DNA from 3 places in the Prochlorococcus sp. G4PB16 genome. Region 2 is predicted to be linked to each of the others. Evidence: predicted binding sites of a transcription regulator. Region 2 holds the regulator's gene; each other region holds the start of a gene.

Region 1 (10,625 bases), 680 kb from region 2:
AATAATCGTGTAATCCAAAGCTCCTTTTTCTTTAAGAACTTCAACTACATTTGCTACTGATGCTTGTTTTTGACCAACAGCTACATAAACACAAACAACATCTTGACCTTTTTGGTTGATGATTGTGTCGATAGCTATTGCAGTTTTCCCTGTTTGACGATCTCCAATAATCAACTCTCTCTGACCTCTTCCAATAGGAATCATTGCATCAATAGATGTGATTCCCGTTTGCATAGGCTCATGTACTGACTTTCTTTTAATAATTCCAGGAGCTATTGACTCAATTAATCTTGAGTCAGTTGTAGCCATCTCTCCTTTTCCATCAATTTGCTGTCCAAGAGGATTAACTACTCTTCCGAGCATTGACTCACCAACCGGGACTGAAGCAATCTTTCCAGTTGCTTTAACTGTGCTTCCCTCTTGAACTCCTAAAGCTTCACCCATTAACACGACACCAACATTGTCGTCCTCAAGGTTTAAAGCAATTCCTTCAGTTCCATCTTCGAACTCAACTAGTTCACCTGCCATAACCTTTTCTAGGCCATAAACTCTTGCGATACCATCACCAATTTGTAAAACAGTACCTACATTGCTAACTGAAACTGATTTATCGTAATCAGCAATCTGCTGTTTAAGGATTGAACTGATCTCGTCGGGACGTATGGAAACCATGGGATTAACTTAAGTTGGGGAGGATGAAAGGGAGGAAGAAGAGGAAGAAAGTCAGTAAAGTATTAGCTGACCTTGGCCAAAGCAAGACCAAGTCGCCTAACTTGCCCTGCGATGCTGGCATCAATGACCTTTGATCCAACATTGACCACAAAGCCACCTAGCAATTCAGAGTCGACTTTGAGATCGATTTCTAAATTATCTGTACCAGCTATAGATTGTACTTTCTTGAGTAGCTCAGATTGTTGATCTTCATTCAAAGCCGAAGCTGAAGTAATAGTTGCTAAAGCAATATTTCTTTGTTCTCGGTAGATTTCCATTAATCTTTCAAGAACAGAATTCAACAATCCAATTCTCTGTCGATCTGCCAAAAGTTTTAGCAGGTTTAAGAAAGAGGGTGTGACCTGACTAGCAAAAAGCTTTTCTAAAGCTGCTTTCTTCTGATTAACCTCTAAAACTGGCGATGCCATCGCATCACTAAATTCAGGGCAAGTATTCCAAAGTTCTAAAATAGATTTAGCTTGAGTTACTACTTCATCCACTTCGTTTCGGCTCTCAGCAACTTGAAGAAACGCTTCAGCATATGGAGTAGTAATAGTATTAAGTAGTGGCATTAGTTGTCTCCAATATTTTTAATTGACTGTTTAAGAAAATTATCTTGAGTATTCGAATCTAACTTTTTAGGAAGCATTGCTAATGCTTTTTCAATAGCAAGTTCTGCAGCCTCTTTTCTTAATTGAGCAGTCACTCTTGCAGCTTCAGAATTTAAGTCAGACGCAGCGCCTTGTTTAATTCTTGCCATTTCCTCAACTGTTCTTTTTTCACTTTCTAGACGAATAGCTTCTGCTCTCGCTTTACAATCATTTCTGATTTTGTCTGCTTTTTGCTTAGCCGAGGCAAGTTCGTCTTTGGCTTTTGATAGAGAATCTTGTGCTTGAGCTAAACGCTCTTCTGCTTCTTTCAAGTCAGAAAGAATTGTGGTTCTTCGTCTTTCAAGAATTTTTCCTAAAAAACCTGGCAAGAATTTATAGAGACCAAAAACAACAACTGCTAAGTTGATAATGTTGGTCTCAAAAATATTTAAATTTAGGCCAAAGCCTTCGGAAGCGAAAATTAAAGAAGTCATTTTTTTGCCAAGAGTCTTTCAATAATCAAATCACCAAGATTTTCAGCCTCGCTTTTGAGTTGATTAAGAGCTTCATCTCTTTGTGAATCAATCTCACGCCTAGCTTTCTCTCTCGATGCATTTGCCTCTGAGGTAGCAAGAGCAAGAGCTTCTTTATAAAGCTTCTCAGAATCCTGCTCTGCCTCAAGAATGACTTTCTGAGCTTCAAGACGAGCTTCTTTTAGCTGATCTTTGAGTTCAGACTCAAGTCGTTCAACCTCAGCGATTTTTTTCTTTGCTTCTGCCCGACTTGTATTTACATAACCCTCTCTTTCTTCAACTACCCGTCCAACAGGTTTGAAAAAAAGAGCGTTTAATATGAAAGTAAGCAATACAACTTGAACCGCCATCAGCGGAAGAGTTGCATCGAAATCAAACAGACCTCCCTCAGAGGCACCAAACAAAAACAAAGTTGGCATTAGCTAGGGGTGCAAGAATTTAAGCGAGCCGCATAACGGCATTTGAAATTTGCTAAAGAATTTTCAAATATTTGGGCTGAAAGTTAATCAATTGATTGATTTACTAAATCAGCCCTTCTTTGAAATATTCAACCAGCAAAAGGGTTAGCGAAGAGAAGCACCAATGCAACCACAAGGCCATAAATGGTAAGTGATTCCATGAAAGCGAAAGAAAGAAGCAAAGTACCTCTGATTTTTCCCTCAGCTTCTGGTTGGCGGGCTATACCCTCTACTGCTCCTTGTGCAGCACTACCCTGACCGATACCAGGGCCTATTGCGCCAAGGCCTACAGCTAAACCAGCTGCAACAACTGATGCGGCGGTGGTAATGGAATCCATAATTCTGCTAAAGATGTGTAGCGCTTTAAACGCTTATAGAGTTGTGAACGGGAGTTTATACCTGCGAGGGGTGCATCTCATAGTTCTTGAGATGATACTGAAAGAATTTCAGGCCTCAAAGCAGGAAATTTGCCATTGAAAAGTTAATTCAGTAGCAAAAAATAATGATTAATGATGCTCTTCAACTGCTTCCCCGATGTAATAAGCAGCAAGAGTTGCAAAAATCAGAGCTTGAATAGCACTAGTAAACAAGCCTAGAAACATAACTGGAACTGGAAGAACAAGGGGTACTAGAAAAACAAGAACCGCTACAACAAGTTCGTCTGCCAAAATGTTTCCAAATAAACGGAAAGAGAGAGATAAAGGCTTTGTAAAATCTTCTACAATTTTGAATGGGAGCATTATTGGCGTTGGGTGAACGTAGTACTCGAAGTAACGCAAACCTTTATTGCTCAGACCCGCATAAAAATATGAGAGAGATACCAGTAGTGCTAAAGCAACAGTCGTATTTATGTCAGCTGTAGGAGCTCCAAGTTCACCACTTGGTAGTTCGATCAGCTTCCACGGAACTAGTGCTCCGCCCCAATTGCTCACAAAAATGAACAAAAAGAGGGTTCCGATGAAAGGCATCCAATCTCTATAAACCTTTTCACCAATTTGAGTTCTTGCTAGATCACGTATGTAATCCCAAAGAAATTCCAAAAGGTTCTGAACACCTTTTGGATCACGTTCCATTTTTTTAGTACCAATGACAACTAAGGCAAGCAAAGCGCCTATTAGAAGCCATGAAGTCATAAAGACTTGGCCGTGAATTCTAAAGTTTCCAATTTGCCAATAGAGATGTTGACCCACCTCTAACTCAGCCAAAGGAAAAACAAATGGCAAAAAACCCATTTATCTGGAAGTTAGGTTGCGTAGAAAATAAAAGCCAAACAAACAAAACTTAAAAATTTGATTTCTAAATAAGCCTCTATGGCATATAGAGAAACTGAATAATTAACGCTGGTTTATAAAGCAAAAATCCTAATAAAGCCGGAATCAAATCAAGTTGAGGAAATCTAGAAGACACCAAAACCAAAAGGACCGGAACTAACAACTGGATTTTACCGACAATTTTTGATGAAGTACCTAATCTTCCAACTCCGCGAGCAAGCAAGCGAAAATAAAAAATCCCTGATAAAGCACCAATAAATAGGCTTGCACTAGCATGAATTCCCCAAAAGAAACCAGCTATGCCAACAGAAAAAATGGTCAATAAAAATGCCAGACGTAATACTCGAAATTGCAGTTCAAGATATTCGTCTGATTTGACTCCGGAAGATGAATCCGACGAGTCAATATCCAGAAGAGGATCAAGACTTGAGCAATTTTCAAAAATCTCAGATGCCACAAAAATTCCTCATTGTGAAGATACTCTGTGCAACTGAAAAATTGTTTTGCAAACAAGACACCTAAGCTCTCTGCAAAGGCCCGGGGAATCTATCACGAGACTTGCATCAAAACAAAAAAAATTTTTTTTCATAAATCGATAAAGTTTGTTAATTTACTAATTAAGATCAAATTATTTTAAGAAAAGTTTTAACTTTTCAAAACAAATCAATAAATAATATTTAAAAATTTAATCGTAATGATATAAAAATTAGATAATTAATAATAGATCTGTTTTTTTAATCTTCTCTAAATAATTAACAATTAAAATGACTCATAAAAAGCACTGAATTTTGTTCAAATCCATAAAAAGGTAAACTCGTTAATTTCAAAAGACTTGGCAAAACGGCAATAAAGCGGCTCAATGGAATATAAGCAAAAGATCCTTTGAGTAATATTTCTAATAAAAAGATTTTAACTGACTCCCAAGTGAAACATGTTCAGGGACCAAAAGATTATATTGGTAATTTAATAAACAACAACATACTTCCATTGCCTTGGCCTTTTTGGCCCAAAGAAGGACGCTTAATAATTGGATTAATTGCATTTTGGAGCATATCAGGAGTTTTCATACTTGGATCAGCTAGTTGGTGGGTAGCTACCAGAGAAATGGGTGAAGGTGCTTATTACATAAAAAGACAAATAATATGGCTGGTCGCTAGTTGGAGCATTTTCTACCTAGCAATCAAAATCAACCTAAAAAGCTGGCTAAGACTCTCAGGACCATGCCTTTTAATTGGAATGATACTGATTGCCTCAACAAGTTTTTTCGGTAGCACTGTTAATGGGTCTACTCGATGGCTGATTATCGGCCCAATCCAATTTCAACCATCGGAGTTAATCAAACCTTTTATTATTCTCCAAAGTGCAAAACTTTTTGGTCAATGGGAAAGAATAAATTCAGAAAAAAAAATATTTTGGCTAACTATTTTTGCATCTATTATCTTATTAATTATAAAACAACCAAATTTAAGTACCGCTGCATTAATAGGAATATTGCTTTGGATGATTGCCTTAGCCGCTGGTATTGATTTCCGCTATCTTTTTAATACAGCTCTAACAGGCTTAACTATTGGTTCAATAAGTATTTTTTTTAATGCTTATCAACAAAGTCGCGTTTTATCATTTATTAATCCATGGAAAGATCCACAAGTAAGTGGTTACCAACTAATACAGAGTCTTTATGCTATTGGCTCGGGAGGCTTATTTGGAGAAGGTTATGGCCTTTCAATGCAAAAGCTACAATACCTACCATATAGAAGTACTGATTTTATATTTGCAGTTTTTGCTGAAGAATTTGGTTTCTTCGGATCTATTTTACTTTTATCATTTCTGCTTGTGGTTGCATATTTAACTCTTAAAATATCTCTTAATTGTAGAAGTAATTATTCAAAGCTAATTGCTATTGGATCAGGTACTATTTTAGTTGGCCAATCAATTATGCACATAGCCGTTTCATCAGGTGCAATGCCTACAACTGGTCTGCCTTTCCCTTTGATTAGTTATGGGGGAAACTCATTAATTTCAAGCTTACTAATAGCTGCCTTATTGGTGAGATCCTCGATTGAATCTTCAGATTTATTAGTTAAAAATCCCTCAAAAAGTCTTTTGAATAGATAATCTAGAGTATTGATATGTAATGGCGAATCTTTTTTTGAACATTTCTTCTGTAAGTTTAATTCTTTCTGATTTGACTCGTCATAGCGAGCAGTTAATTAATAATGGGCTAAACAATCCAAACCCCCTAACACTTCTAATAGTTTTCACAGGAGGACTTTTGACAAGTTTAGGGCCTTGTTCATTGTCACTTTTACCAATAACAGTTGCATATTTAGCTGGATTTAAAAACAACCAAAACCCATTACAAAGAACTATTAGTTTCTGCAGCGGTATAGTCATATCACTTATTTTATTGGGCAGTCTAAGCGGGTTTGCTGGGAAAATTTATGGGCAATTACCAGGCTTTTTCTCAGTATTCATTAGTTTTCTAGCAATAATTATGGGTCTTAATCTGCTTGGACTTTTAAAATTCTCACTTCCATCTGGTCCTGACCCTGAAATTTGGACAAATCGAGTTCCTCCTTCATTAGCACCAGTTTCAGCAGGATTGGCCTTTGGGCTAGCCTCCTCACCTTGTACAACTCCTGTCCTAGCGGTTCTTCTCGCCTGGGTTGCTAAACAGGGGAACCCTCTTACTGGGACAATTTTACTTGGAAGCTTTGCAATTGGACAAATTGTTCCTTTATTTGTCGCAGGCGGTTTTGCTGCAAGTATTCCGAAATTATTATCATTAAAGCCTATTGGGAAGTGGGTTCCACCAATTAGCGGATTTATTTTATTAACTGTAGGTCTTATAAGCCTTTTTTCATTTTGGATATAAAATAGATGAGAAAACTCAGCCAAGTTTTAAATTGGCTTTCTAGCTTAAAGATTGCGATATTACTATTATTATTGATAGCAATTTCTTGCGCAGCTGGAACGATAATTCCGCAACAAGAATCAGATCAATTCTACTATGATAATTTTGATAATAATCCTTTTCTAGGAATAATCAATGGAAAAATATTACTACTTTTTGAGTTCAATCATATTTTTACAAGTTTTTGGTTTTTATTCCTACTCATTTGGCTTGGTTTAGCTCTTGCAGTTTGTAGCTTTAGAAGACAATTACCCATACTTAAATCAGCATTAAATTGGATCGATTATAAATCGCCTAGTCAAATAGCAAAGCTTTCTATTTCTCAAACAATTAAAACAGATAATCCTTCAAATGGCTTAGAAAAACTGACAATTAATTTAAAGAAAAAGGGTTGGAATATTAGAGAAACAGATGGAAGGATAGCTGCAAGAAAAGGAGTAATTGGGAGATTAGGACCTATATTAATTCATCTCGGTATGATCCTATTAATGATAGGTGCCACATACGGATCATTAAATGGGATAACCATAGAAAAATTCTTAGCTCCTGGAAGATCAATAGATTTATTAAACAATAATGATGAGAAAAGATTAACTATTAAATTGCAAAAGTTCCAAATCGAAAGAGACCCCTTAGGAAGAGCTGAGCAATATAGATCGATAGTAAAAATTATTGAAACAAATGGCAATAATGAAGAAAAGGAGATTAGTGTTAATTATCCATTAAGATACAAAGGATTAACATTGTATCAAGCCGACTGGGCATTAGCAGCAATCACACTTCAGATTAAAAATAGTCCAAAATTACAAATCCCAATAAAAGCTATTCCTGATCTAGGTGAACAAGTTTGGGGGACAATAATACCTACCAAAAAAGATGGGAAAGAACCAGTCTTATTAACAGTAGGGAGTGAACTTGGACCCGTAACAATTTATGATGAAAATGGTACGAAATTGGCAAGCTTAAGTATAAACAATGAAGCAGAAGTCAAAGATAAGCTAATAAAGATAATAAATATAATTCCAAGTAGTGGATTACTTTTAAAACGTGATCCTGGAGTACCGCTTGTATATACTAGTTTTGCTATAATACTTATAGGGGGTTCATTAAGTATAATCTCCACTAAAAAAATCTGGGTATTATATGAAAAGGAAAAATCACAGATTTATATAGGTGGCTTGAGCAATAGAAATCTTCTTGGTCTGTCAAAAGAATTGCCTCAATTTATTAGCTGCCTACAAAATTAGATCTAGATTATTTCTTTTTCCATGACAAACTTTGATAATAGTATGAACATTTCCTCTGGGATTAAAATCTGCTACTAATTGCATCCACTTAGGATCAGAAGCCTCAACAAAATCATCTATTATTTTATTAGTAACCTCCTCGTGAGATATTTTCTTTTCACGAAAACTATTAAAATAAAGCTTAATCGCTTTTAGTTCTATGACCTTCATGTTTGGTTGATATATTATCCTCATGGTTGCAAAATCTGGATAACCTGAAAAAGGACATTTACATGTAAATTCAGGGAAATCTATTAAAATTTCATAGTCTCTATTACTGTTGGGATTTGGGAAACAAATCAAATTACCGTCAGCTATTTCTCTTTCTCCATACAAAATTTCATCCTTGGTGTTTTTTCCTCGCTTAATCACATTTAAATAGCGTGTTAAGTACAGCCTACATAAAAAGCTTATTTAAAATTTAAATTTCACTAATTCTCCTAATCATAAGTATCCAAACGATGTTAAAAAGCTAATTTGTATCATCAAGCACAAAACAAATCCTCGCAATGCCCCTTAATAGGATCATAAACAAGGATTTTTATGGACATTAGTCTTTCTGAAAAAAGAAACGGCACCCAAATAGAAGCGCATAGTGTTCATGGCATCCTATGGTTGCAAACTCATTTTGAATCCAAGCATTGGGAATCAATCATTGATGGTTTAGTAATAATTCCTAACCAAGATGCACAAATTCTTTCTGAAGATGCTACAGAAGCCGGATTAAATATAAATTTCATCAATTCTCTAAGTCAAATAGACAAATTCTGATCAAAAATTATCTAATATCCATACAGTTACTCTGAGCGATATGAAAAAGATAGAGGCAATAATACGTCCGTTTAAATTGGAGGATGTAAAAATTGCATTAGTAAATGCAGGAATTGTTGGTATGACAGTAAGCGAAGTGAGAGGATTTGGCAGACAAAAAGGACAAGTTGAGAGATACAGAGGTTCAGAATTCACCGTCGAATTTCTTCAAAAACTTAAAATTGAAGTAGTCGTCCCAGATGAAAAAACTGAAATTGTTTTAAAAGCAATTGCTGATGCAGCCAAAACTGGTGAGATTGGTGATGGAAAGATATTCATTACCCCAATTGATTCTGTAGTTCGAATCAGAACAGGTGATAGGAACGAAACAGCTCTTTAAACTTACACAAAATCTATCAATTTTTCGATTTCAAAATTTCCATTCACTTCATCACCCATCCAAAGAAGATATTCTTGATTACCAGCAGGTCCCTTTAAAGGAGATGCAATTAATCCTTTTGGTCTCCATCCATATTTTTTAGATTCCTTAACTACAGCATTAATAGCTGCAAGATGCAGACATTTATCACGAACTACACCACCCTTACCAACTTTATCTTTACCAACCTCAAATTGAGGTTTCACTAAAACAAGTAGTTCTGATCGAGCTTTTTGAAGAAGAGATTTAAGACTAGGCAAAACGAGTTTAAGAGAGATAAAAGATAAGTCTGCAACTGCGAAGTCTGGTCTTGGATCTCCATCATTAAATAATTGTTCAGGAGTTAAATATCGAATATTAGTTCGTTCCATAAGAACCACTCTTGGGTCATTTCTAATACTCCATGCAGTTTGGCCATAACCAACATCAACTCCGTATACCTTTGATGCCCCCAACTGCAAAAGGCAATCCGTAAAACCTCCAGTTGAAATACCAGCATCTAAACAAACTCGATTCTTAATATCGAGAGGAAATTGTTTAAATGCTTCAGCTAACTTTTCACCTCCGCGAGATACATACCTCAAGGGTTGTGTAACTTTTATCTCAAGGTCTTTTAAAACTTCTTGACCAGGCTTATCAAGGATTTGACCGTTAGTAGTTTTAACTTTGCCAGCTCTTATAAGCCTTTGTGCCTCTTGACGAGATTTAACCAGCCCTTTAGTTAGCAAGTGAAGATCTAATCGCGATTTTTTAGTCATTTGTTTACAAAAACAAACAGGAAACGGAACAAAAACCGCAGAACTCGTGCTAATTCTCTTTTTCAATAGAGAATCTAATCAACTGACCAAAGGTTTTGTCTAAAAAGCTCAGACATCCAACCAATGACAATGAGCTATCTAGCCATGGCCATTTTCATTTACCCCCAGAACACAAAACAGGAGAAGTCCTTGAACTTCTGCCTCCAGGAAGTTTTGCTAAATTTGCAAATCAACCAAGTGATTTGCCTCCCTTTCAAGTAATTGACTGTAAAGGAGGTAGATGCAGGGTAAGACAGCAAGCTTGGGGAAGATATGTCCATTGGGAGGTTGAACACAATAGACTCAAGTCAGCTTGACCTTGACGAACTAAATTAAATTAACCTTTAACTTTGTAGCACTTTGATTGAGCGTTACACAAACCCAGAGATGGGAAATATATGGTCTGAGCAGGCCAAATACCAAACTTGGCTTGATGTAGAGATAGCTGCATGTGAGGCTAATTGCAAGTTGGGAAAAATCCCTACTAATGCAATGGAAAAGATTCGATCACAGGCAAATTTCACACCAGAGCGAATACTCGAAATAGAAGCCGAAGTTCGACATGACGTAATTGCTTTCCTAACAAATGTAAATGAATATGTTGGGGATGCGGGTCGCTACATACATGTTGGGATGACCAGCAGCGATGTCCTCGATACTGGTCTTGCACTTCAATTAAAGTCATCAGTAAAGCTTCTAAGGAAAGAACTTTTATTACTTGAAGAAGCTATTAGAGATTTAGCTAGGCAGCATAAGCAAACCGTAATGATTGGACGTTCTCATGCGATTCATGGAGAACCTATTACCTTTGGATTCAAGTTGGCGGGATGGCTAGCTGAGACTCTCAGAAATAAAGATAGACTAAACATTCTTGAG
Region 2 (10,625 bases):
TCCAAATTCATATGCTCTTTTTTGCCATAAAAGACCTAACTTAGTATCATAATATTCACCATATTTTTCTGAGCTCTTATCGATATTTAAGTTAGAAACAATATCTAAAATTATTGGCCCATATATTTGTTGCATTAAACTTATATTTAACGTTTTCAAATCAATTGCATTGTCAAACTTAAATGGACTATTTCCAGATTTAATTTTCAAACCTGGCATAACAGAAAGTTTTGTAAAGTCAAGAAAATTATTCTCTAATCTACCTAATCTAATTTCGGGACCAAGACTAAACTTGAGAAAGCCCTGATTATTACCATCCTCATATTGAAAAAAGGCTGCATTTATATTAGTTTTTAAAACTAATTCAGGGTAAATTAAAACAGGAGATAAAAGAGTATATTTCTTTTCATCAAGATTATTTTTATTCCCCTTCCATATCTGATATTGACTATCTAAAGAAGAAAAAATACTAGATCGCCAAAGACTCGCCATATCACTATTTTCAAGTTTTTCTGCTTCGTATTTAGCGGTTCCTAGCCCTATGTTTAAGTTATTTAATACTTCACCAGCTTTAAAATTATAAGACTTTTCGATAAATCCACCATATGCAGTTTTTATTTCAGTCTCGCCGATTGAGCCATTCCAAGCTCTAGATCTATAAGTAGTAAAAATATTAAAATTCACATCTTCTAAAAGAGGCATTTTAAAATCCTTACCAAAAGAAGATGAGTGTCTTAGTCCACTAAAAAACCTAGTTGAATTTAAAGTACTTAAATCATTATCACTATAAAATATCCAATCTTTATAATGTGCATTAAGTTTAAAATTCATACCAAATAGATCATAAAAACTAATATCTTTTTTATCTTCAATTTTGTTGTTTTTATAACTATTTGTTTTACCCAAAATAGCCCTGTTAATTAAAAATTGAGGCTGAAAATCAAGTTTTATATTATTAAACCTTGTAGTTTCACTTCTTCTAATCAAGACTAGACCATCTCGATCTTTTCCGTCTATTATCAAATCAAATTTATTTCTCTTTTTTTTCTTCCCTCCAAATGATCTTTTACCTAGGAAGATTTTAGTTCTACTCTCAAGAATTAGATTTGTTTTAGAAGAAGTAATAAGTAATTCACCTCCCTCCTCTTCTGCAATGACATCTATACCTTCAAAAGAAATTTGATGTGGATCAAAAGGATCATTTGTAAAATTTATTCTATTAGATTTCCAACCATTTTCTTGAATTGTTATTAAATCAGACTTGAATCTCCAACTATTAATTGAACCTATTGATTTGTTTGATCTAGTGATTTTATTTTGGGGTAGATTAATATTTCCAAAAGAAAATTCAATTCCATCATCATAAGAATTTTCTCCATTAAATTTATTTATCGATTTTTTTTCCTCAATAGAATTTCCAGAATTGGAATCAACTCTCAAATCATCTAATACATTCTTAATATCTAATATCCCAAATGCCTCTTTAATAAATCCTTCTTTATTTAATAAATTAAATTGAAATTGATTGCCTCTAAAATATTGACGTCCCTTGCTGAATCTAATATTTCCCTCCGCAGATAAAATACCAGTTGATTTTTCATATTTTAAAAGGTCTGATCTTAAGACCCCTCCATTTATAATGGCCTTAACATTACCCTCTGCTAAATAAATATTCTGATCAAAATCATATTGTTTATCAGAAAAAATCCTTAAGTTTAAAAATATATTTTCTTCTTTTGATTTTTCTAAAGGTGATTTTTTACTGCTTTTACTTAAAGTACCAACAGAAAAGTCATAATGTTCAGCTTTATGTAAATTGCCTACATAATTATTCTCTTCACTAATAGCTATCTCAAATAGAGACAGAAAAGTATTAAACCCTAGAAAACAAAGGTTTAGAAGCAAAAAATATCTTTCTTTCGCCGCCAAATGAGTTAAGCCGACGAAAAGATAATAACTAATAAAGAAATTACAGGAACTTTCTTAGTCCAGTAATTAGCCTGTCATTTTTTAGTCTTGAGGACTTTCTAAATCCTTTCTATTTGGTGTCCTTGTTGGATCACTTGCCAAGAAACCAAATAAAAAGATCCCGACAAAGAAAAAGACGACCGTATAGACGGAAATCTTGAGGGCAAGCATGAATACGAACTATCTAAATAGAGCTTAAACCTATCCTATGAAGTCAATAACTCCAATCAAAAAAACAAAGGTGTTACAGACTTTTGGAAATAGAGAAAATCAAGATCAAGGTAATAAAGCTAGAAAAGCCAATAAAACCAAGGGAAATTCATAAAAAGATCAAGATTGATTCAAATTCAAATTAAAAAAATCCATAACTTTCTTTTATTTTTTTTTTGATTTTCCTAGTTTTTCAATTTATTTCAGAACATATCTCTCAAATATCATTTTTTTTAGGACATTCCATCACAAGTTTCTACAGTCTCTTCTCCTTTGGGACAAGTTCCCATACAATAGCGGGACTCATACAAATCTGAGCTAGAGAAACGACATGGGACAAAAAACAGCACTTGGATCTTTGCTGAAATCTATTGGCAATTCTGGACAAGGAAAGGTTGTTCCTGGTTGGGGAGCTGTACCAGTAATGGCCTTTATAGGAGTTTTACTTTTGATTTTCTTAGTTATTATGCTCCAAATTTATAACCAGTCACTTTTATTACAAGGATTTTCGGTCGACTGGAATGGCTGAGTTGAGTAAATTCTAAATACTAGTGGTTCGCCCATGAATATTTTTGGGGTTGGCTTGCCCGAAATAGCTGTTATTGCTGGATTAGCACTTGTTATTTTTGGTCCAAAACGTCTTCCTGAGCTTGGGCGAACTATTGGAAAAACTCTTAAAGGTCTGCAAAGCGCCTCTACTGAGTTCGAACGTGAAATCAAAAATGCCATGAAAGAAGACGAGTCTTCAAATGAAAACATTTTGGACAAAGAAAATTAATTTATCCAAAACTAATTAGATATATCTCAATCATTAGGATCAAGAACGATTTTTTATTTGTATGTCGCCCGATAACTTGAAATTATTAGTTGGCTTAGGTAATCCTGGAGCTGAATATAACAAAACCCGTCACAATGTAGGATTTATGGTCTTAGAGCAACTAGCTAGTCAAAACAATTGCAATTTTCGTGAAAGCAAGAAACTCTTCGGCAAAACTTGCGCATATGGATTAGGTGCTAATAAAACTAGACTTTTAATGCCTAATACTTATATGAATGGAAGTGGAAAATCGGTGCGCTCAGCAAAAGATTGGTTTAATTTAGAAAATCATCAATTGATAATCTTAGTAGATGATATGGATCTTCCTCTTGGGAAAATCAGAGTACGCTCTAAAGGTAGCTCAGGAGGGCACAACGGATTAAAAAGCATTATCAATCATCTTGGCTCTACTGAGTTTAAGCGATTAAGGATTGGGATAGGCCCCCCAAGTGAAATTCAAAAAGAGAGGAAATCTAAAACTGTTTCGCACGTTTTAGGTAGCTTTTCAAAAAACGAATTTACAATATTAAATTACATCATTCAGGAAATTATTAGTTGTTTTGATTTAATTACTTCTAATAATTGGGACAAGATTTCTACTCGACTTAATTCTTTTAAACCTGAAAATTTATAACTTCAGAAAAATGAATACCAAACCATCAACTACTGCATATCTTCAGATTCACAAGCAGTGCTTTAATAAAAAAAAAGTTGAAGGAATTGTTCGAGCCGGAGATTTTGAGTGGAATTTTATTTGGGCTTTCAATCATGGGCAACTTTTTATAGAACCTCCACTTGGTAGAGCGCTAATAAAAGATGCTTTAGAGCGTTACTTAGTAAAAGCGGATTATAAACTTGAGTCTGGTGGAAATTACATTTTCACAGTTAGGGCCAAATTTTAATATCTAATTTATTAGGCCAAATGAATGTATATTTTAAATAATCTTCTAATAAAATCAATGCGACAACTGCATCAAGATTATCAGGAGGGAAGAGCATTTCTTTTGGAAGCCAACGAATGAAATAATTTGGAGGCCAAATCTCCCAATATCTAAACCTTGCCCTTAGTGTTGACCCTGTTTCATTAACATATTTAATATTAAAAATATTTTTTTGTTTTAATTTTTTTTCTATATACTTACAATTAGTTCCATCACCAACTATTATTTTATTAATATTATAGTTTTCATTCCAAAATGATACTAAATCAGAAAACTTATTTAATGAAGATATTCCTGCATCAATGATTTTTCCAGATTTAATATCAGCTAATAATAAGCCACACTTTTTATTCCCAGGATCTATGGATATATAAAAACTCATTTAGTTTTGTTTCTTAAAACATTTTCTAAAGATTGTAATTCTAATGATATTGAAACTTTATCTGCACTTTGACTATTATCAAGGGCCCTCGCAATAATTTTAAAATCTCCACTTTTTCTACTAACTAGATATTTACCTAAATTATTAATTTGATTAGCATTGATTTTCAAATCAGAGCTTAATGACCCTCTTCTCCTAACCTCAGCCAAAGTTGAAGCAAGTAAAAGATTGATCTTTTTACTGATAGATTCAGAATCAGAATTTGATAAATATATATTTTCTAAGGCAATAACTTCTCCTTGTCTTGTAATGATTTTATTTAATGTGACTTCAGGGAATGCATAAACATAATTCTCACCTTTTAATATATTTCCTGCTGATTTAATACTAACAACCCAACTTTTATTATCAGCTATTTTACTTTCCAGCTTCTCAATATCATCTTTACGGACTAATAATATTCTTCGATATTTTGATTGATTTGTTTTTACTAAGTTAAAAGCATAAAAATTTGCTTGCTGCAATAGACTTTCTATAAATTTTTTTGTATCAATATTTTTGTTTATTTTAATAGTCTTAGTTGCTAAAGTTTGACCACTTCTTATTACTACATTTCCACTTCTTAAAGCATATAAATTCTTTTCTAATTTTTTTAATTCTTTCTCACTCTCAGTGATCTTTGAACGAATACCCTCTAATTGAAATAGTCCAACCCTTAAATCTCTATCAAATGCAACCATAGTTGCAAATGAAATAGCACTAATAATACTACCTGTAAAAACAGTTATTAAAACAGCTGTACTTTTAGGTCTTAATTTAAAAACACTTAAACGCGCTTTACCAACTCTTGTACCTAGACGATCTCCTAAAGTAGAAAGTATTCCACCTAGGATTAAGATTAATAGAATTTTCAGCCAGGCTGTCACAGCAAGAAAGAGGAAAATTAATCAAACCTCCTAAACCTTAGTATGTAATGGCCTTCAATTAAATCTTTTTGCTAACGCAATCGGATCAAATATAGTTATTTTTTTCCTATCTATTGCCAATAATGAGGAACTTTTCAACTCACCAAGTAATCGTGTAATAGTTACCCTAGTTGAACCTATTGCTTCAGCTATAGCTTGATGAGAAAGTCTTAAGTCAATTGTTACTCCTTTTTCACCTGGTACACCAAAGTCCCTGCAGAGAACAAGCAAAAAGCTTGCCAATCGAGAGGACATATCTCTATGAGTTAAGGTTTCAATCATCGTTTCAGTTTGAAGTACTCGACTTGATAAACCTTGCAGAAGTAGTAATCCAACTGAAGCATCTTGCTCAATTGCATTTCTCAATGAGGTTGCTGGGGCAGAAACAAGTTCAACACGGGTAAATGCAACAGCATGATAAAAACGATCTGATCTATTTCCTGTTAATAAAGATAAAACTCCAAAAAGACTATTCTCTCTCAACAAAGCTACTGTAATTTCTTCACCTGTTTCATAAACCCTACTCAATCGAACTGCACCTCTCCTTATTAAATACACTCTTTCGGCAGGATCACCAGGAAAAAAAATAGTTTTTGACCTGTCTACGATTTCAGTTGAAACCCCGTCAAGAGATTTAATTACATCCAAGAGAGTCTTGCTTGGCGGTATAGAAGATGATGAATTACCATCCATCGGGCTATTTCTTGGGTTGTTGAAACGAGTAAAGCCACGATAAGAAGTGACCATATTTAATTTATTGTTCAAAGAACATTAATAAGTTGATAAAAAACGATATGTAGCCATGGCGACTTTTTTGAAGCTAGGTCTCCAATCCAAGCCTGCACTTACCTGAAAATTCTATCTTTTGACGCTCAAAAACCTAAGGAGCTATGGAAAAAAATTTAAAAACTACATTTTTTGTCCTCACATGAATCATTTATGGACCTTGAAAGTAATGAGAACCAAGTATTGTTGTTTCATACACCACAGATAGTGTTGAATTTGTTGATTAGAAATTTTATACCGCTAGATTAATTTAAAACATCCTGATAAAAATTGAGATGAATGCAGGAGTTAGCATTAATGCTCAAAAGATGGGGGCATCGTCATCAACTGAGACTTCTCTAAGGCCTAGCCCCAGAAGAAAGCCTTTACGACTAGTTGAAACTCAAGGTCAATTCCAAATCCACACTTCTACTTTTAGAGGTAGTTTTTCTGTTGTTCTAAGTGAGGCAATTAGATCGGCCGGATTAGGAAGCCAAGTTTTAATAGCTCAATTTTTGAGAGGTGGAGTAAATCAAGGACCCAATGGAGCGATAAATCTCTGTGGAAGACTTGAGTGGTTAAGACCAGCCATTGAAACCTGCTTACCCGAAAAAATATCGGAAGAAAATTTATGTTTAAAAAGAAAGTATGAAGAAAAAGCCATAAAAGAACTTTGGGAATTTTGTAAAGCTCGTTTACTCGAAAAAAAAATAGATAAAATCGTTCTTGATGAAATAGGAATGGCTATTAGCCTTGGTTTCATTGAAGAAAATGATTTAATTTTCATGATCAATAATCGGCCATCATCCACAGATATTATTCTTACAGGGCCATCAATCCCGCCTAAAGTAACTGAAATGGCTGATCAAATTACTGAATTACGCTGCAATTAAATGTTAAAAAACGATCGTTGGATTTCTGAACAGGCTTCTTTAGGAATGCTTGAACCTTTTCAAGAAAAGCTTATAAGACATCTTGAACCTGAATCAGAAAAATCACCTGTTTTAAGCTTTGGTTGCTCATCATATGGATATGACTTGCGTCTCTCTTCTAAAGAGTTTTTGATTTTTAGGCATGTCCCTGGCACAGTCATGAATCCTAAAAAGTTTAATCCTGATAATTTAGAACCTACAGAATTAAAAGAAGACGAGGATGGTAAATATTTTATTTTACCTGCTCACTCTTACGGCCTTGGGGTTGCATTAGAAAAAATGAAGGTACCACCAAATATTACTGTTATTTGCCTTGGTAAAAGCACTTACGCCCGCTTAGGAATAATTGTAAATACAACACCTGCTGAAGCAAGTTGGGAGGGTCATCTAACCCTTGAATTTAGTAATAGCTCCGGAGCAGATTGCAGAATTTATGCCGATGAAGGTATTTGTCAATTGCTTTTCTTTGAGGGAGATCCTTGTGAAACGACCTACAGTGATAGGAAGGGAAAATATCAATATCAACAAGAAAGAGTAACTCTAGCAAAGGTTTAAGAATGGGTTTTGTTCAATTAATAACTTTTACACCAGACGCTGAGAAAAGCATGGCATATATTGCCAGGGTTAGTAATCCAAAAAATCAGGAAAATGATGACTTTACTAAATTAATTCGTTATTGCATTAAAAATGAACATTGGAGTGTCTTTGAGCAAGCTTATATGACTTTGCAAATAGAAACTACTAGAGGAATTGCAGCACAAATATTAAGACATCGATCATTTACTTTTCAAGAATTCTCGCAACGCTATGCCGATAGCAGGCAATTAGGAGAAATTCCAATACCAGAATTAAGAAGGCAAGACAATAAAAACAGACAAAATTCCATCTCAGACTTACCGGAACAAGTTATTAATACATTTAACGAAAAAATCAAGCAACAGTTCAAGAGGAATAAACAACTTTACGAAGAGATGTTAGAAGCTGGAATTGCAAAAGAATGTGCAAGATTTGTACTCCCACTTGCCACCCCAACAAGGATTTACATGACAGGATCATGTCGATCGTGGATTCATTACATAAAGTTAAGAACTGGACATGGAACACAAAAAGAACATATGGACATAGCCCAAGAATGTAAAAATATTTTTACACAACAATATCCAGTGGTTTCATCCGCTTTGAACTGGCTAAACTAGTTATGAATTCTGGGACCTTCTAGTCTAATATTATTATTATTATTCTTAGAAATTAAGTTACTAGAATTTGAAAATTTAGTTAAAGATGGTAACTCAGAGTTATTAATTAAAGCAAGAAAGATTTCATTAAGTTCACTATACTTCCTAACTCCTAATGAAAAACCCTTAAATTCACCTTTATCGTCAAAAAAAGTTAATTTAGGAATACCGTTGACTTCATATTTATCAATCAAATCTAACCACCTAGAATTATCGACATTAAGCAAAACTATATCTATTTTATTTAAATTTTGTTGTTCAGCTTCAATCATATAAGGAGCCATTTCTTTGCAAGCTTCGCACCAATCCGCATAAAATTCAATTACCGTGGGTTTTCCATTTGACAATGCTATATCTGGTTCAAGAGATTTCTTCGCCATTTGATCAAGCATTTTACTTGCTTTAAATCCACTGCGGAAAAAGAATAGTGAAGCAACTAAAAAAAGACTTAGAAAAACTAAAAGAATTTTCTGCAGGAAGCCAAGATCTTCATCTCCATTTGTTTTATTAATCATGAGTTAAAAATTTATACTAATAATTATATACATAAACTTTAAATTGGAACATATCATATTTATCAATTATAAATTCATTTAATTAATGAATAATAGATTATTTCTAATATACATTGCTCTATAAATTGGCAAATCTTTCTTAAGTGAAAATAATTCTCTATCTGTTTTAACATTATAAGGATTCTCATCAATGAATCTTTGATCTCCTAAATCTTTACTATTAAAATATCTGTTTTTATCAATCGTATTGGTCATATATTCAAAGAGTTTGAATATATCACTTTGAATAAATATTTCTCCATCCTCACTCATAGATTTAGCAATTGAATTTAAAAGATTTGTTTTTAAAACTCTTCTTTTAAAGTGTTTTCTTTTAAACCAGGGATCCGGGAATTGAATAGAGACTCTTTTTAATTGACCATAATCTAAATCTGACAACCATTCATCTAGACTGACATTTACATTACAAAATAAAAATTTTAAATTATTCAATTCTAATTTCTTTCTTTTTTTCTCACATAAGCTAACAAGAGGTTCTCTTATCTCAAGCCCAACAAAATTCCAGTCAGAATATTTTTTTGCTAATTCAATCAAAAATTCACCTTTTGCAGATCCAATATCTAAATGAATTGGATAATGAGATTTCCGAAAAAGAACATTCTTACTTGGAAGTGATAATGGTAACTGAAAAAATTTGCTTAGAGGATTTACATGCTGTCTCACAGAATGAAAGCTGATATGAATAAATCAGATTATTATATTAGCAATTCAACTAAATTTTTCAGAAGATAGTCTAAACGCAAGCAATTTATAAATTTTTAATTGGGGTATATTAATTATCTTGTTTTGTCTCTAGATAATCATAAACCGATCTGTGCTCTTTGTTGATTGATAGAGTGATTGTTTGTCCAAATATAGAAAAAAACTTTAATAATTAAGAATACATATAAAAAGAATCCATTAAGGTTGATAATAAATATGAATAAAAAATTTTTTTGACTGAAATTCAATTCCAAATTCTAATTTGGCTCTCATATCGAATCGCGGCTACCTTCGCGTTTGGGTTACCTTTATTTTTATTGGTTTGGGCAAAAAGATCAAATTTAAGCTCTATTGATCGACTTTTATCAATTTATTGGAAAGTTTCTAGTCTTTATGCGATAAACCTTTTATTTCTTAGTGTTGAGAGCCAGTTAGGTCAATTAATTTCATTAGTTGCACCAATACTTATGGTTAGCTCAGTTTGGTTTTGGTGTGATCTAAATGCAGAAATTGATGAAATGCCTGTTTATAAACCAATTGCTTTAACTACCAGAATTTGGCGATGGAGCTTATCTTTTTGGTGCTTACTAAATACTGGACTTCATCTATTTAGTTGGAGATGTTTAAATTCAATTAATGAAAATTATTGTGATACTTGGAGAGAGATTCCATTTAATTCATTCATTACAACAAAAACAATAATAAGGTTTGTTTTAGATGGTAATTGGAGCAAAGGATTTGCGACATTTTTTGCATATTTAGCTCTAATACTATATTTAATGGGTTTACTTCAATGGTTGATTATCCAATTGCCAAAGAATGGTCGTTTTGCTGGTAAATTCTAAAAACTAATAACTATAATATTAGATTAAATTGTTATCTATTATATGGCTAAAACTACTTTTTCGCATCTTTTACAAATATTGGGATGTTGTTCATTTTTGCTCATTTCATTTTCATAATGCCAACACCTTTCACACTTAAATCCGGTTGCTTTTGCGATTTCAACAGAACCAATATCATTGTCCTCACTAACTAAAACTTCAGGCCATGGCTCACCTCCAATTTGCAAAGATGAAACTAGGAACCAATCTCTTAATACATCAACATTATTGGATTCACTTTGAGCCAAC
Region 3 (10,625 bases), 860 kb from region 2:
CCTCCCCAACCTTTTTAGGGGGAATCATTATGTCTTGTGGAAATCCATTTAATCATCTACTAAAGAATGTCAAAGGACCTTTCCTGAATCATGAGTTGTTTTCTACTTCTAAGCCCAAATATGATGATGATGTGATTGAGTGCATGCAATTTGGTATTTGCTCCTCTAATCCTCCTCGTCTCAAAGATATTCCGTATTTTCATTTTTAACTAGTTATATTTAAATTTCAAAGAGCTTTTAAAAATAGGAGTAGCTATAAATTAAGTGGACGGCATGTATTATAAATTGATAGCGCATACAGCTTAAATTTAGTGTAGGTAACATCCAAGAATGAAACACTTACTACTTCCTTTTATTTCTGCTTTTGTATTACCGCTCACTGTAAAGGCTGAAGTCTCAGAGGAGATTCACAAACATTGCCTAGAAGCTAGAGATTACTCAGGTTGCGTAATGACTAACCAGGGTAAAACTCCAAGTATCAAAAGAGAAATGACTGGTGTTGGTATAACGCTTTTTTTGAATAGTGATACAGCAGAATTAACAATTCAATCAGTTATTAATAGCTCTCCTGCCAGTAATGCCGATATGGAATCAGGTGATGTAATCCTAAAGATAGATGGAAAGTCTACGAAAGGAATGGGTTTAAAGGAGGCAATTAAATTAATCAAAGGTCCTAAAGATAAGCCAATTAAATTAATCATTGGTAGAACTAACGAAAAAGGTAAAAGAAAAAAAATTGAGGTGAACTTGATTCGAGATACATTTGTTATTCCTGAACGAGAATCTTTGAATCAATTAAACATAAGAGAATTTTTTAAGTATGGTTTTCCACGGGATCTACAGCCAATGAATCCACAAGGTTACCCTCCTGAGTCAAATAAAGAATTATTCCCTAATAACCAAATCTAATTCAATTGCTAACTCCATTTTGCACTTATTAATAGTAAATAGTTTTGTATAAGACTTACTATTGATCTATCGGCATACCCAACCAATCAGTAGTAGTAACCGATCTTGGTCGTAGAGGCCGTATTTAATTCTTCGGTTTAAACATTTTAAATTCCGTCTAGTCGAGTCAAAGTAGATATGTCCTTTGAAATAAACGTAATGTATTCCTCTTTATTTGACGCAGTATTCGCTGATTCTTTCTTCTCCCCTATGAGAACAGTTTATGTTGTCTCTGATAGTCAGTTAGAAGAAATCAAGCGTAACCAAAGAGAAGAAGAGCTCGAGAATATCGAGACTTCTCGTAAGAGGTTGGAAGAGAGTTATCAAGCTCGAGTCAAGTTGCTTGATAAACGTGAGCATGAACTTCAAGAGGAGATCAAAGCTCTTGCTCCTACTAAGAAGGAGCAAGAGAAAGTCACTGCTTAATTAACAACTTGAGGAAATTGTGTAAGCATAAATTTTTCGGTAGTCTCTTCCCTTCTATATAGGGAAGAGGTTTTTCTTTATCTGACTGATCTATTTAGACATCAACAACTTTTTCTCCCTCAAGAGCATTCAATGATTCTTTAATTCTTTTATATACCCAGTGTTCTCTCGATCAGTAATACCTTGATCAATAATCCTAAATAGGCTCTCAACAGCTTGTTGATAGGCAACCTTTGGTTTAATTACTTGAAGATATTTTTATGTGTATAACCGTGTTTTATGTACTTTATTAAGCCAACTTGTCAAACAAATAGTTAACCTCCTAATAACCGCTTAACACGACCTTAATTCATTTATATCAGGCTATTTGGTGTTAAAAGTTAAGCTTGTTAACCACTTTGAAAGCTCCTGCCTAGAAAGTTTTCGAGGCACGAATATACCCTCAAAGTAAATTTTGATAAGGACCCAGATCAAGCAATCAAAGCAACAGTATCTGCGAATCCATTGCCAGTTAAGTAATCAGTCATTTGCTGCAGATTTTGATAGTTGGCGTATTGTATATTGCCATCAGCATGCATAACGGCTCTTAAATATGCAGAGTTATCTACTTTGCTCCAATAAAGTTCTTGGAATCCATCACCGTCATAGTCTCCAACAGTTTTAAGGATGAGATTATCGAGTTTTAAATCATTAATAAAAGTTCTTGACCCATCAAAGACACTATCTTTTTCGACCGTTCCATTTGCTACTAGTGGATCTTGGTAGATACCAACAATTCTTGTTGTTCCTTCTGCTCCATGTTTGGAGTAATCAAATGCTCCTGTGATTGGGTCGATAGAAGCAGTGACCCATCGACCACTTATTTGGTTTGTATAGACTGCTTCTTTGGTTCCGTCATTATTGACATCTAAGGTGCCTTGATATTTATAAGCAGACTTAACAGTTGTAGGTGCTTCACCTAAGAATCCATGGAGATTTCCATCATAATCTTGAATTTCTGAGAGAACATATTTTTCTTCTTTGGTTAATCCATCTGTTGTAGTTGTAATTGATGATGAAAGGTTTAATTGACTTCCCATATAGGGATGGTTTTGACATTGATAAAAAATTTCGGTAGGTGCATTCTCAGATGTAAGAATTTCAGTGTATGCTCCTGATGTTCCTGCGATCCCTACTTGTTTTACATTTGTTTTATAAGCAACTGATTTATTTGCATCAACAAAAAACTGAATTTGATGATTGCTATTACTGGGGTCTGATTGATCGAATCGATATGTTATATTTTTTATTAAATTTAGTGAAGGTGATTCTATTTCATCAATAAAATATCCTTTAGATGAGCCTTGACTAAAATATGGATGATTTAAACTTTTAGAGTTAACTGTAACTCTTTTAGTTAATATTTTTTCCATAACAATTAATAGTTAGGGCCAACATGTAAAATAAATATAATATAATTCAGGTATGATTGTGGATCTGAGCAGATAAAAAACCGATAGAAATAGTAAAAACAATACAAAAAAAATGTAATACAATTACATTTTTAAAAGACTATCAAACTTTCATCTTGGAGGTCAAAATATTTTACTTTCCATCTCAATTCAATTAGGTAATCAAAGCAACCGTATCTGCAAATCCATTGCTAGTTAAGTAATCAGTCATTTGCTGTAGATTTTGATAGTTGGCGTATTGGATATTGCCATCACCATGCAGCATGGCTCTTAAATATGCAGAGTTATCTACTTTGCTCCAATAAAGTTCTTGGAATCCGTCTCCATCATAGTCACCCACTGTCTTAAGAATCAGGTTGTCTAGTTTGAGGTCATAGATAAAGGTGCGAGAACCATCTAGATCACTATCTTTCTCATTAGAGTCTGCCTGTTCCAAAGAGTTTTCGGAGAATCTGAAAAGCGAAGATAACCACACTAACTATTATGTTTTTTAATTTGCCAAGAATCCAGCTGGTTTCGCTACGACCCGGAGGACCTAAAACAAGCCAAGTATTAACCACCTTCTTTAACGAAAGGATATGTCAAATGATGCTACGGCATGAAAACGATAATTATTTCTCTCTGGCTATCAAAATATTTCGTCGTGCAATTACCGAGAACTACTTCTGGCGCAAGACCTCGTTGATCTCAAGAGTTGATTGGTCGATATACTTTTTCTCGCAAGAAACTTGATTAACGCTATGCAAACGATTATCATTTTCATGTAATTTTAGTGTGAGGACACTTTGAAACTTTTTCAGTGTTTGCTGGTAGCTCCTGCTGCCTTGGGCCTAATGGCTCCTGCTGCAGTTAATGCGGATACTGCATTCACATCAACCACAAATTTTGGTGGTGGTGCTGTTTTTACAGTTGGTTCTGTAGCGAATGGTGGAACATCCGCTACGGAAGAAGAGCTTTATATGCAATACGCATATGAGTTAGAAATCAGCTCTAGTTTTACTGGTGAAGATCTACTTTCCGCAGGCATTGAAGCAGGTAATGCTAGTGGTCCACTCGCAAGCATGGATAGTGCCGTAGAAGACGGTGCAACTCTAAAAATATCTTCACTTTTCTATGCTTTTCCCGTAGGAGATCTAGAAGTAACTGCTGGTCCTGTGGTTGCCCAGGATGATGTTCTTGCTGCCACAACTTCTGCCTACTCAGGAAGTTTCAGATTAGGAGCAATGCCTTTCTCTGAAGCGGGTGAAGAAACCGGTCCTGGAATTGGAGTCGCTTATTCGAACGACAACGGTGTTGTCGCTTCTGCAAGCTTAATATCCGTAGGTGGTACTGATTCAACAATTGGAATTGGTGCTGACAATGGTGATGATGTAACGACTGTCACTCTTGGTTATGACGGCGAAGGCTTTGGTGGTGGCCTTGTGATCGCTTCTAATGACGGTGAAGGCGGAACGACAGGATACGACACATTTGGAGGTGGTATCTACTACAGCCCAGAGTCAATTGATGCTATATTCAGCGTTGCTTATGACACAACAGATCCTGAAACTGGTGCAGACCAAACAGACCTGTTTGTTGGTGTTGACTTTGAAGTTGGCCCTGGAACATTGAGTGCTGCTTATAACTCAACTGATGTTGATGGTAGTGACTCTGAAGATTCGACAGGATTTGAAGTTTCCTACACTTATGCATTGAACGACAATGTATCAATCACTCCTGGATTCTTTTCTTTAGAAGATACGAGTACTGGTGATGATGACAATGGTGTTGTTGTTGAAACTGTATTCAGCTTCTAAGCACATAAAAACTTAAATTTCTCAAAAAAGCTCCTGTCCATTGGACAGGAACTTTTTATGTGATTCGCTCTGGCAAAAATTTGGGAAAAAGCAAACATATATTAGAATGTATTGGAAAGTATTAGAAAGTAAATATTGATATAATTGGAGTTATAGCCTTAAAGTCAAGATATAACTATGTTAAACCTATAACTTTGGGAGCACTAGGTCGCAGGTTCGAATACTGTCGCTCTGATCAGTCAGAGACAGGTTTCCCAGCCTGTCTTTTCTAATGGGATAGTGAGACTTGGATCTCAGCGGGATCTCCTAAGTCTTAACTTTCTAGTGATAGATTAAATTCTTAGGCAATTGCTGTTAGAAACAACTTGATTTAACAGACTTAGGAAGAATGGGCTTATGAAAGAACTCTTTTCTTTTGTTCTCGGTTTTCTTTTGTTTTTCTGGCCTTTTGCGGTTCAAGCAAAAGTGGGTGAAGCATCTGAACCAATTTCGAAAGACGCGCTCAACTACTTACTCAGCGAGGACATGTATCAAGGCACTCTTAGTTGGCAAGGAAATAAAGTTTCTACCAAATTTAATTACGACATGAGAAAGGAAAAAAAATAAATGGCAATTTTCACAGTTTTAGTTCTCATTGGATTTGCCCTGTCTTGGTATTTCCGAAGCTGGGGAGTTTTTAATCACATGCTTGGATATGGATTGATTTTTGCCTCAATACCTTTGGGGCTGAAATTTGCATCGGTGGCAGGATTAAATCCAATAGCAGTTTTCTTTATTTACCTAGCTGTCTTCTGGATTGTTTATTTCTTTATTTATATAAGGAAGCGTTAACCCGCAATCTATCGACTGATAGTTAATTTGAAAGCTCGGTTGACAGTCTATTTTTCAGGGGGCAGTTAGCTCCCTATTTTTTTGTTATAAATGAACTACATAACTTCGACTGACTGTTATTAAGTAAACAAGTATTCGTAATCGCTATGACTGAAGAATGGAAACCAACAGCCAATCAGATTAATGGGGTAATTAGCAGCAGTTGTGAATTTATTAAAGACGAAGCCAATGACTTGCTTGAAGAACTCCAATGCCCTCCCGACTACATAGCTGGAATTTTGAAATCAATAGCCAGCGATTTTGAGATTACGGAAAAGAAACATGCATGAAATAGAAGAAGATCCATTATTCCTTCAGGTCAAATCAAGAGACACTGTTTTAGTTGGTAAAGATGAAATTTGCAAAGTTCTCTCATTTGTTGGAGGGGCTAGAGATCCACTAGCTCCCACGCTTTTTCAAGTCGCAAATGTAGATACAGGCGAAATTAAATTTGTGCATGGTGAAGAAGTTAAAGAGATAGTTTGCACCTACGAGGCAGAAGTACAAAAAAGACTTGAATCTTCGACTGAAGGGCCAATAATTAATATCCTTCCAACGGTTGAAAACTATGAGAAAAAAATAGGCAAAAAGAAATTGAGTGGAAATTAGATGGAAAGTCCTACCCCAACCGAACTTTGGTTTGAGAAAACTTCCGTTTATTCTTATTACATGTAAGAGAGAGTAACTGGATTAAAGGCTGTGTTGCGTTCAACAAGTTCAAGCTAGATCAGGGGTTAGTTGGTGAAATCCTGTTCTATCATCGTAAAACTTCCTCACTAATTATTTGAAACCCTCCACAGCGAGGGTTTTCTTTTGCCTACTTATAAGCAACTCTTTTCCCATGGGAGTAGGGAAACACTACTTAAATTGTCGTAATGCCGGCTTAACTACTTATTCTTATTTGTTATAATTTTTACACGTTCGCCTCAGATTATGGGGTGCATGAGATGGAAGTACGGAACGGGATTTCCAGTAATTGAACAGGTCATGAACAACCTAGCTTTAACAAAAAAGCGTATTGAGAAAGCAGAAAGGCTTCACGCTGCTCAACTTGCTACATTTAAGAAAGGAGTATTTACTTCTTACATACCTTCAGTTTTTGAAGAAAGACAAAAGCTAGCTCGTGGAGAAGTTGCAGCAATGGATTCTTAATTCAGAATTGAATTGTTGACAGTTGATTTATCTTGGGGGCATTGGCCCCCATTTTTATGGATCAAAATACTGATAAATGCGAAATATGACTGAACCTGAAGTCCATCCAAAGAAATATTTTGACCAAGTAGAGGTGTTTGGCTCTATGGAAAAGCGTTCATGGATCCATGGTCCAAAGTCACCAAAGAGATTCTTTATAAATGAATCAAAATGCCCAGTAAGAAACTTCTTTGAAAGAATCGATGGAGTGGTTAGGGCAGAGGGAATAAAAATGTTTGATAGTTTGGTTTGGCAGAGTTGGCATGAAGATGGAAATATTCCAAAAGCAGCTAAAAAGTGGTTTGAAGCAAGAGTAAAAGAGTTTAAAGCTGGAAATGATATTGATCTTATTTGTAATTGTCGAAGATTTAGAGGGCAAGATGATGCTGTAGGTCTACAAGCTAAATACCCTTGTGATTGTCATGGCTATACATTGAAAAAATATATTGAATTTTTAGCTAACAATTAGGAACACTATTTTCTTGTGTCTATGGCTTAAAGAGTTAACTTTGTAATGGGGGTAGCTATAGCTATTCTCTTCCTTTAAATCAGCTTGGCAAAAGACAATACGTTCAAATGGTTCGTACTCACTTACTTAGCAATTCCAATCTTTCTTATAATTACTGTATACGGATATTTAATTCTTAAGTAATTGGATTTTTTATTTATATACCTAGCAGCTTAAGTTCTCTGGGTCATATCCTCTCTTCTTCATTAGACCTTTAATCCTGGTAATCCGACTTTCGCAATATCTTTTAGTTTCTTTATCCTCATTTAGATCAAGCTCTCTTATCCACTGATGGAGTTCGTTTTCCAAACTTGACCAACGATCTCCATGTTCAGGATCAGGAATATTGATAATACTTCCATCTTTATTTCTTCTTTGATGCTTTCTTAGCGTTGGAAGAGCTAGAAGAAGATTGTCATATCTCTGCGTTATTAAATCTAGTTGAGTCAATTTTGGCAATCTATTCTTGAAACCATCATGATATAGAGATGAACTTTGCAGGTAACTGGGCAAGCATTATCGTTTTGGTGATCAAAAAGTGATCGATATCGAGAAGTATCAGTTTATACATATATGCTAAAAATGTTCATTGTGAACTTTTCTTGTTTGAAATAATTAGCAATTATGTATCAAAGTGTACATTTTTTATTTTGCTGCGAACTCGTATTGGAAGGTTTGGAATAGCTCTACTTGCCGTTCCTGCCATTCAGCTCATAAGTGCTGCATTTTTTCCTGCAAATGCAACTGAATCAAATTTCTCGGCTGCAGACAATACTTTGATTTTGACTTCATCGGCTTTGGTTTTGTTGATGACACCAGGCTTAGCTTTTTTTTATGGAGGCTTTACTCAAGCTAAAAATGTTCTCAACACAATGGCAATGAGCTTTGTCATGATGGGAATAGCTACTCTTGTGTGGACAGCAGTAGGTTTTAGTCTGGCCTTCTCGGACGGAGGAGCCTCTAATGCTTTTATAGGTAATCCATTAACATATGCATTTTTTGAAAATCTTCCAAGTAATTGGGAGGGCCTTCAAATACCAGGACTGAGTTTTGCACTTTTCCAAGGTATGTTCGCAATAATTACTCCGGCTTTGATTTCAGGAGCATTAGTAGAAAGAATTAGTTTTCGTTTTTGGTGTTTATTCACGCCTATATGGATTTTATTCGTTTACGCACCTCTTGCTCACATGGTTTGGGGTGGTGGGTTACTTGGCAAAGATTTGGATTTTGCTGGAGGCACGGTTGTTCACATCAGTTCAGGAGTATCAGCTTTAGTACTCGCAGGATTAATAGGTTCACGTAGTAATTGGCCTAAAGGTATCAAGCCTCCCCACGACATTACTCAGATTCTTATAGGTACAGGTTTATTATGGTTTGGCTGGTTTGGATTTAATGGAGGAAGTCAACTAAGTGTTGGCGGTGCAGAACTTCCCTTTACTACAACTCATGTTTCAGCAGCAGCTGGATTGGTAGCTTGGGCGTTGATTGAAACATTTAGAGATGGGAAAGCAACTGCGGTAGGAATGGCTACTGGAGCTGTCGCTGGCTTGGTAGGCATCACGCCAGCGGCTGGCTTCGTAAGTCCAGCTAGTGGAATGCTGATTGGTGCTATTACATCTTCTTTATGCTACATCTCAGTTAAGGTTAAAATTAAATTATCTTTTGACGACTCATTAGATACCTTCGCTGTCCACGGTGTCGGTGGAACTGTGGGAGCTATCCTTACGGGATTATTTGCTAAACCAGAATTAATTTCATCTCATCCTGCTGGATTAGTTCTTGCAGAGCAAGGTCGTATTGGATTGGTTTTAGGACAATTTCAAGCAGTTTTAATTGCATATGGAATTGCCGCATTTGGAACTTTGATAATCGCTTTTTTATTGAAATCACTTGGATGTAATTATAGAGTTGAAAAAAGCGAAGAAGAAGCTGGCTTAGATATTTCCGAGCATGGTGAAGAGGCTTATGTGGAGAGAACAGGTTCTCCTAACGCCATATAGATTACAAAAATCAGGATCTTATCCTTCAATGATTTTTGGTTAACCCTCCTTAAAAAGAGGGTTTTCTTTTCCGTTGCTCAAAATATACAAATCGGAGAACCTTACGAATAGGCTTTCCTCGCTTGAAGATTAAAGTTGTTAAGTTTATTGTCTTCTTTATCTGAATCCATGACTTTTATTGGAAGAGCTTCAATGATGGCTTTCGTTTTTATGGCAGCTAGCTATTTCGTGACTGGGCAGATTGTTCCTGGTGTTGCATGAACTTAGAGAAACAACACGCCAAACTTTTAAAACTTCAAGCAAAAGCTGATGCTTGTACCTCAAGGAAAGAGGCTCTAAAAATATTAAAAAAGTCTAATAAGGCTCTCCATAAACTTTCTAATCCATAAATGACCGTCTCTACTCAAGACAAAACAAAGAAAAAGTCCAAATTTGACCTAGGTGAATTAATAGGTCAACTTTTGTTTGATTTTTACGCTCGTTACTAAGCAATAGACCACCGCCTAGCAGTAGTTGGAAAAAAATCGCTGAAATTTAGGTCTAGTAGTAAGCAGCGGTTCATTCAATATTTGTAAACTATTTCTTTGAATATTCTTAGCTTGTTTTTAGCAGGTTATTGTTTGCACCTTCAAGATTGTCTAAGGATAATTTCTGTATTTAAGCCTCCTGAGTAGATGCAATTATTTCTAGAGCATGATTGACAAATTTTTTCCCCAGAATCTCAGTTCAAGCAGGTAATTGTTCCACCTTTAGAAGATATTAAAAGAGGATTTTTGGTGATCATTGCTCTAACTGATTTTTAAGATGAACTTCAACACATTGTGTTATACATTGCATTCCTTCATTGCCTATTGAGCATGCCGTAATACATTCAAAATACTCATCAATAGCATCTTTTTCTATGACAACGTCTTGCTTGGGAAATGAATCTTTTATGGTCATAATTTACACCTCCTAATGGTCAACGAAGCTAGCATTAAAGTTTTAGAAAATAACCATTTAATACTGAATATAAAGTACCTATTTAATTATTTAAGCTGTGAATGAGAATATAAACCTAAGTAATTATTCATGTCTTATTGTGAAGAAAACTTATGAGAATTTATGGCATGATAATTTAAACTAAAAATATGTGAACTATGTATTAGCATTGAAATTATTTATTTTTTTGTTCTTGATCTTCTTGTTCCCATGCTTGAAATTGAAGATAAAATATTGCAGCTAACGCTACGAAAATTGAAAGAAGTCCAGCCCAGCCCCAAAATTTATGTTCAGTAAAAAGATTAGTCAAAGATGACTGTTCTACATATCTTGCATCCATCTCACTTTGAATACGCCCAAGCCATGGGTCAGCAGTAATTAAAAGATTTCCAATTAAATTATCTACCATTGCAATATTGAGTTGAGAAAAGTTAGAGTTGCACCAAGTAGGAAA

Evidence for each region. Region 2 encodes NtcA, which controls nitrogen genes in cyanobacteria. Its sites were predicted from a motif close to GTANCNNNNGNTAC; they were not measured.
Region 1: a site for NtcA is predicted at 8,243-8,256, ahead of queF (preQ(1) synthase). Genes of this name have one in related genera too.
Region 3: a site for NtcA is predicted at 7,746-7,759, ahead of AC6EIZ_RS03725 (ammonium transporter). Genes of this name have one in related genera too.

Annotation. Positions count from the first base shown of each region.
Region 1 covers NZ_CM186289.1:1,015,756-1,026,380, forward strand. Annotated here, with positions in the region: gene atpA (F0F1 ATP synthase subunit alpha) at 1-672, opposite strand, end outside; gene atpH (ATP synthase F1 subunit delta) at 735-1,283, opposite strand; gene AC6EIZ_RS06070 (F0F1 ATP synthase subunit B) at 1,283-1,795, opposite strand; gene AC6EIZ_RS06075 (F0F1 ATP synthase subunit B') at 1,792-2,253, opposite strand; gene atpE (ATP synthase F0 subunit C) at 2,382-2,630, opposite strand; gene atpB (F0F1 ATP synthase subunit A) at 2,799-3,524, opposite strand; gene AC6EIZ_RS06090 (ATP synthase subunit I) at 3,601-4,020, opposite strand; gene AC6EIZ_RS06095 (FtsW/RodA/SpoVE family cell cycle protein) at 4,488-5,678, shown strand; gene AC6EIZ_RS06100 (cytochrome c biogenesis CcdA family protein) at 5,698-6,438, shown strand; gene AC6EIZ_RS06105 (cytochrome c biogenesis ResB family protein) at 6,444-7,724, shown strand; gene queF (preQ(1) synthase) at 7,713-8,099, opposite strand; gene AC6EIZ_RS06115 (hypothetical protein) at 8,307-8,534, shown strand; gene AC6EIZ_RS06120 (P-II family nitrogen regulator) at 8,575-8,913, shown strand; gene AC6EIZ_RS06125 (TlyA family RNA methyltransferase) at 8,916-9,710, opposite strand; gene AC6EIZ_RS06130 (hypothetical protein) at 9,806-10,066, shown strand; gene purB (adenylosuccinate lyase) at 10,110-10,625, shown strand, end outside.
Region 2 covers NZ_CM186289.1:1,691,072-1,701,696, reverse strand. Annotated here, with positions in the region: gene AC6EIZ_RS09595 (DUF3769 domain-containing protein) at 1-1,929, opposite strand, end outside; gene AC6EIZ_RS09590 (photosystem II reaction center protein I) at 2,011-2,139, opposite strand; gene psbH (photosystem II reaction center phosphoprotein PsbH) at 2,510-2,707, shown strand; gene AC6EIZ_RS09580 (TatA/E family twin arginine-targeting protein translocase) at 2,741-2,956, shown strand; gene pth (aminoacyl-tRNA hydrolase) at 3,018-3,629, shown strand; gene AC6EIZ_RS09570 (DUF3146 family protein) at 3,640-3,897, shown strand; gene AC6EIZ_RS09565 (RuvC family protein) at 3,881-4,318, opposite strand; gene AC6EIZ_RS09560 (DUF3084 domain-containing protein) at 4,315-5,244, opposite strand; gene ntcA (global nitrogen regulator NtcA) at 5,299-5,976, opposite strand; gene AC6EIZ_RS09550 (cob(I)yrinic acid a,c-diamide adenosyltransferase) at 6,345-6,941, shown strand; gene dcd (dCTP deaminase) at 6,942-7,535, shown strand; gene thyX (FAD-dependent thymidylate synthase) at 7,538-8,176, shown strand; gene AC6EIZ_RS09535 (thioredoxin domain-containing protein) at 8,173-8,730, opposite strand; gene trmB (tRNA (guanosine(46)-N7)-methyltransferase TrmB) at 8,809-9,453, opposite strand; gene AC6EIZ_RS09525 (DUF3177 family protein) at 9,726-10,337, shown strand; gene ileS (isoleucine--tRNA ligase) at 10,376-10,625, opposite strand, start outside.
Region 3 covers NZ_CM186289.1:582,009-592,633, reverse strand. Annotated here, with positions in the region: gene AC6EIZ_RS03785 (S41 family peptidase) at 331-909, shown strand; gene AC6EIZ_RS03780 (hypothetical protein) at 1,087-1,374, shown strand; gene AC6EIZ_RS03775 (hypothetical protein) at 1,845-2,786, opposite strand; gene AC6EIZ_RS03770 (hypothetical protein) at 2,980-3,261, opposite strand; gene AC6EIZ_RS03765 (porin) at 3,611-4,621, shown strand; gene AC6EIZ_RS03760 (hypothetical protein) at 5,018-5,227, shown strand; gene AC6EIZ_RS03755 (hypothetical protein) at 5,228-5,452, shown strand; gene AC6EIZ_RS03750 (hypothetical protein) at 5,599-5,781, shown strand; gene AC6EIZ_RS03745 (DUF3104 domain-containing protein) at 5,774-6,100, shown strand; gene AC6EIZ_RS03740 (hypothetical protein) at 6,434-6,643, shown strand; gene AC6EIZ_RS03735 (hypothetical protein) at 6,729-7,151, shown strand; gene AC6EIZ_RS03730 (hypothetical protein) at 7,356-7,640, opposite strand; gene AC6EIZ_RS03725 (ammonium transporter) at 7,841-9,190, shown strand; gene AC6EIZ_RS03720 (hypothetical protein) at 9,448-9,579, shown strand; gene AC6EIZ_RS03715 (DUF8642 family protein) at 9,971-10,132, opposite strand; gene AC6EIZ_RS03710 (hypothetical protein) at 10,347-10,580, opposite strand; gene AC6EIZ_RS03705 (hypothetical protein) at 10,609-10,625, shown strand, end outside.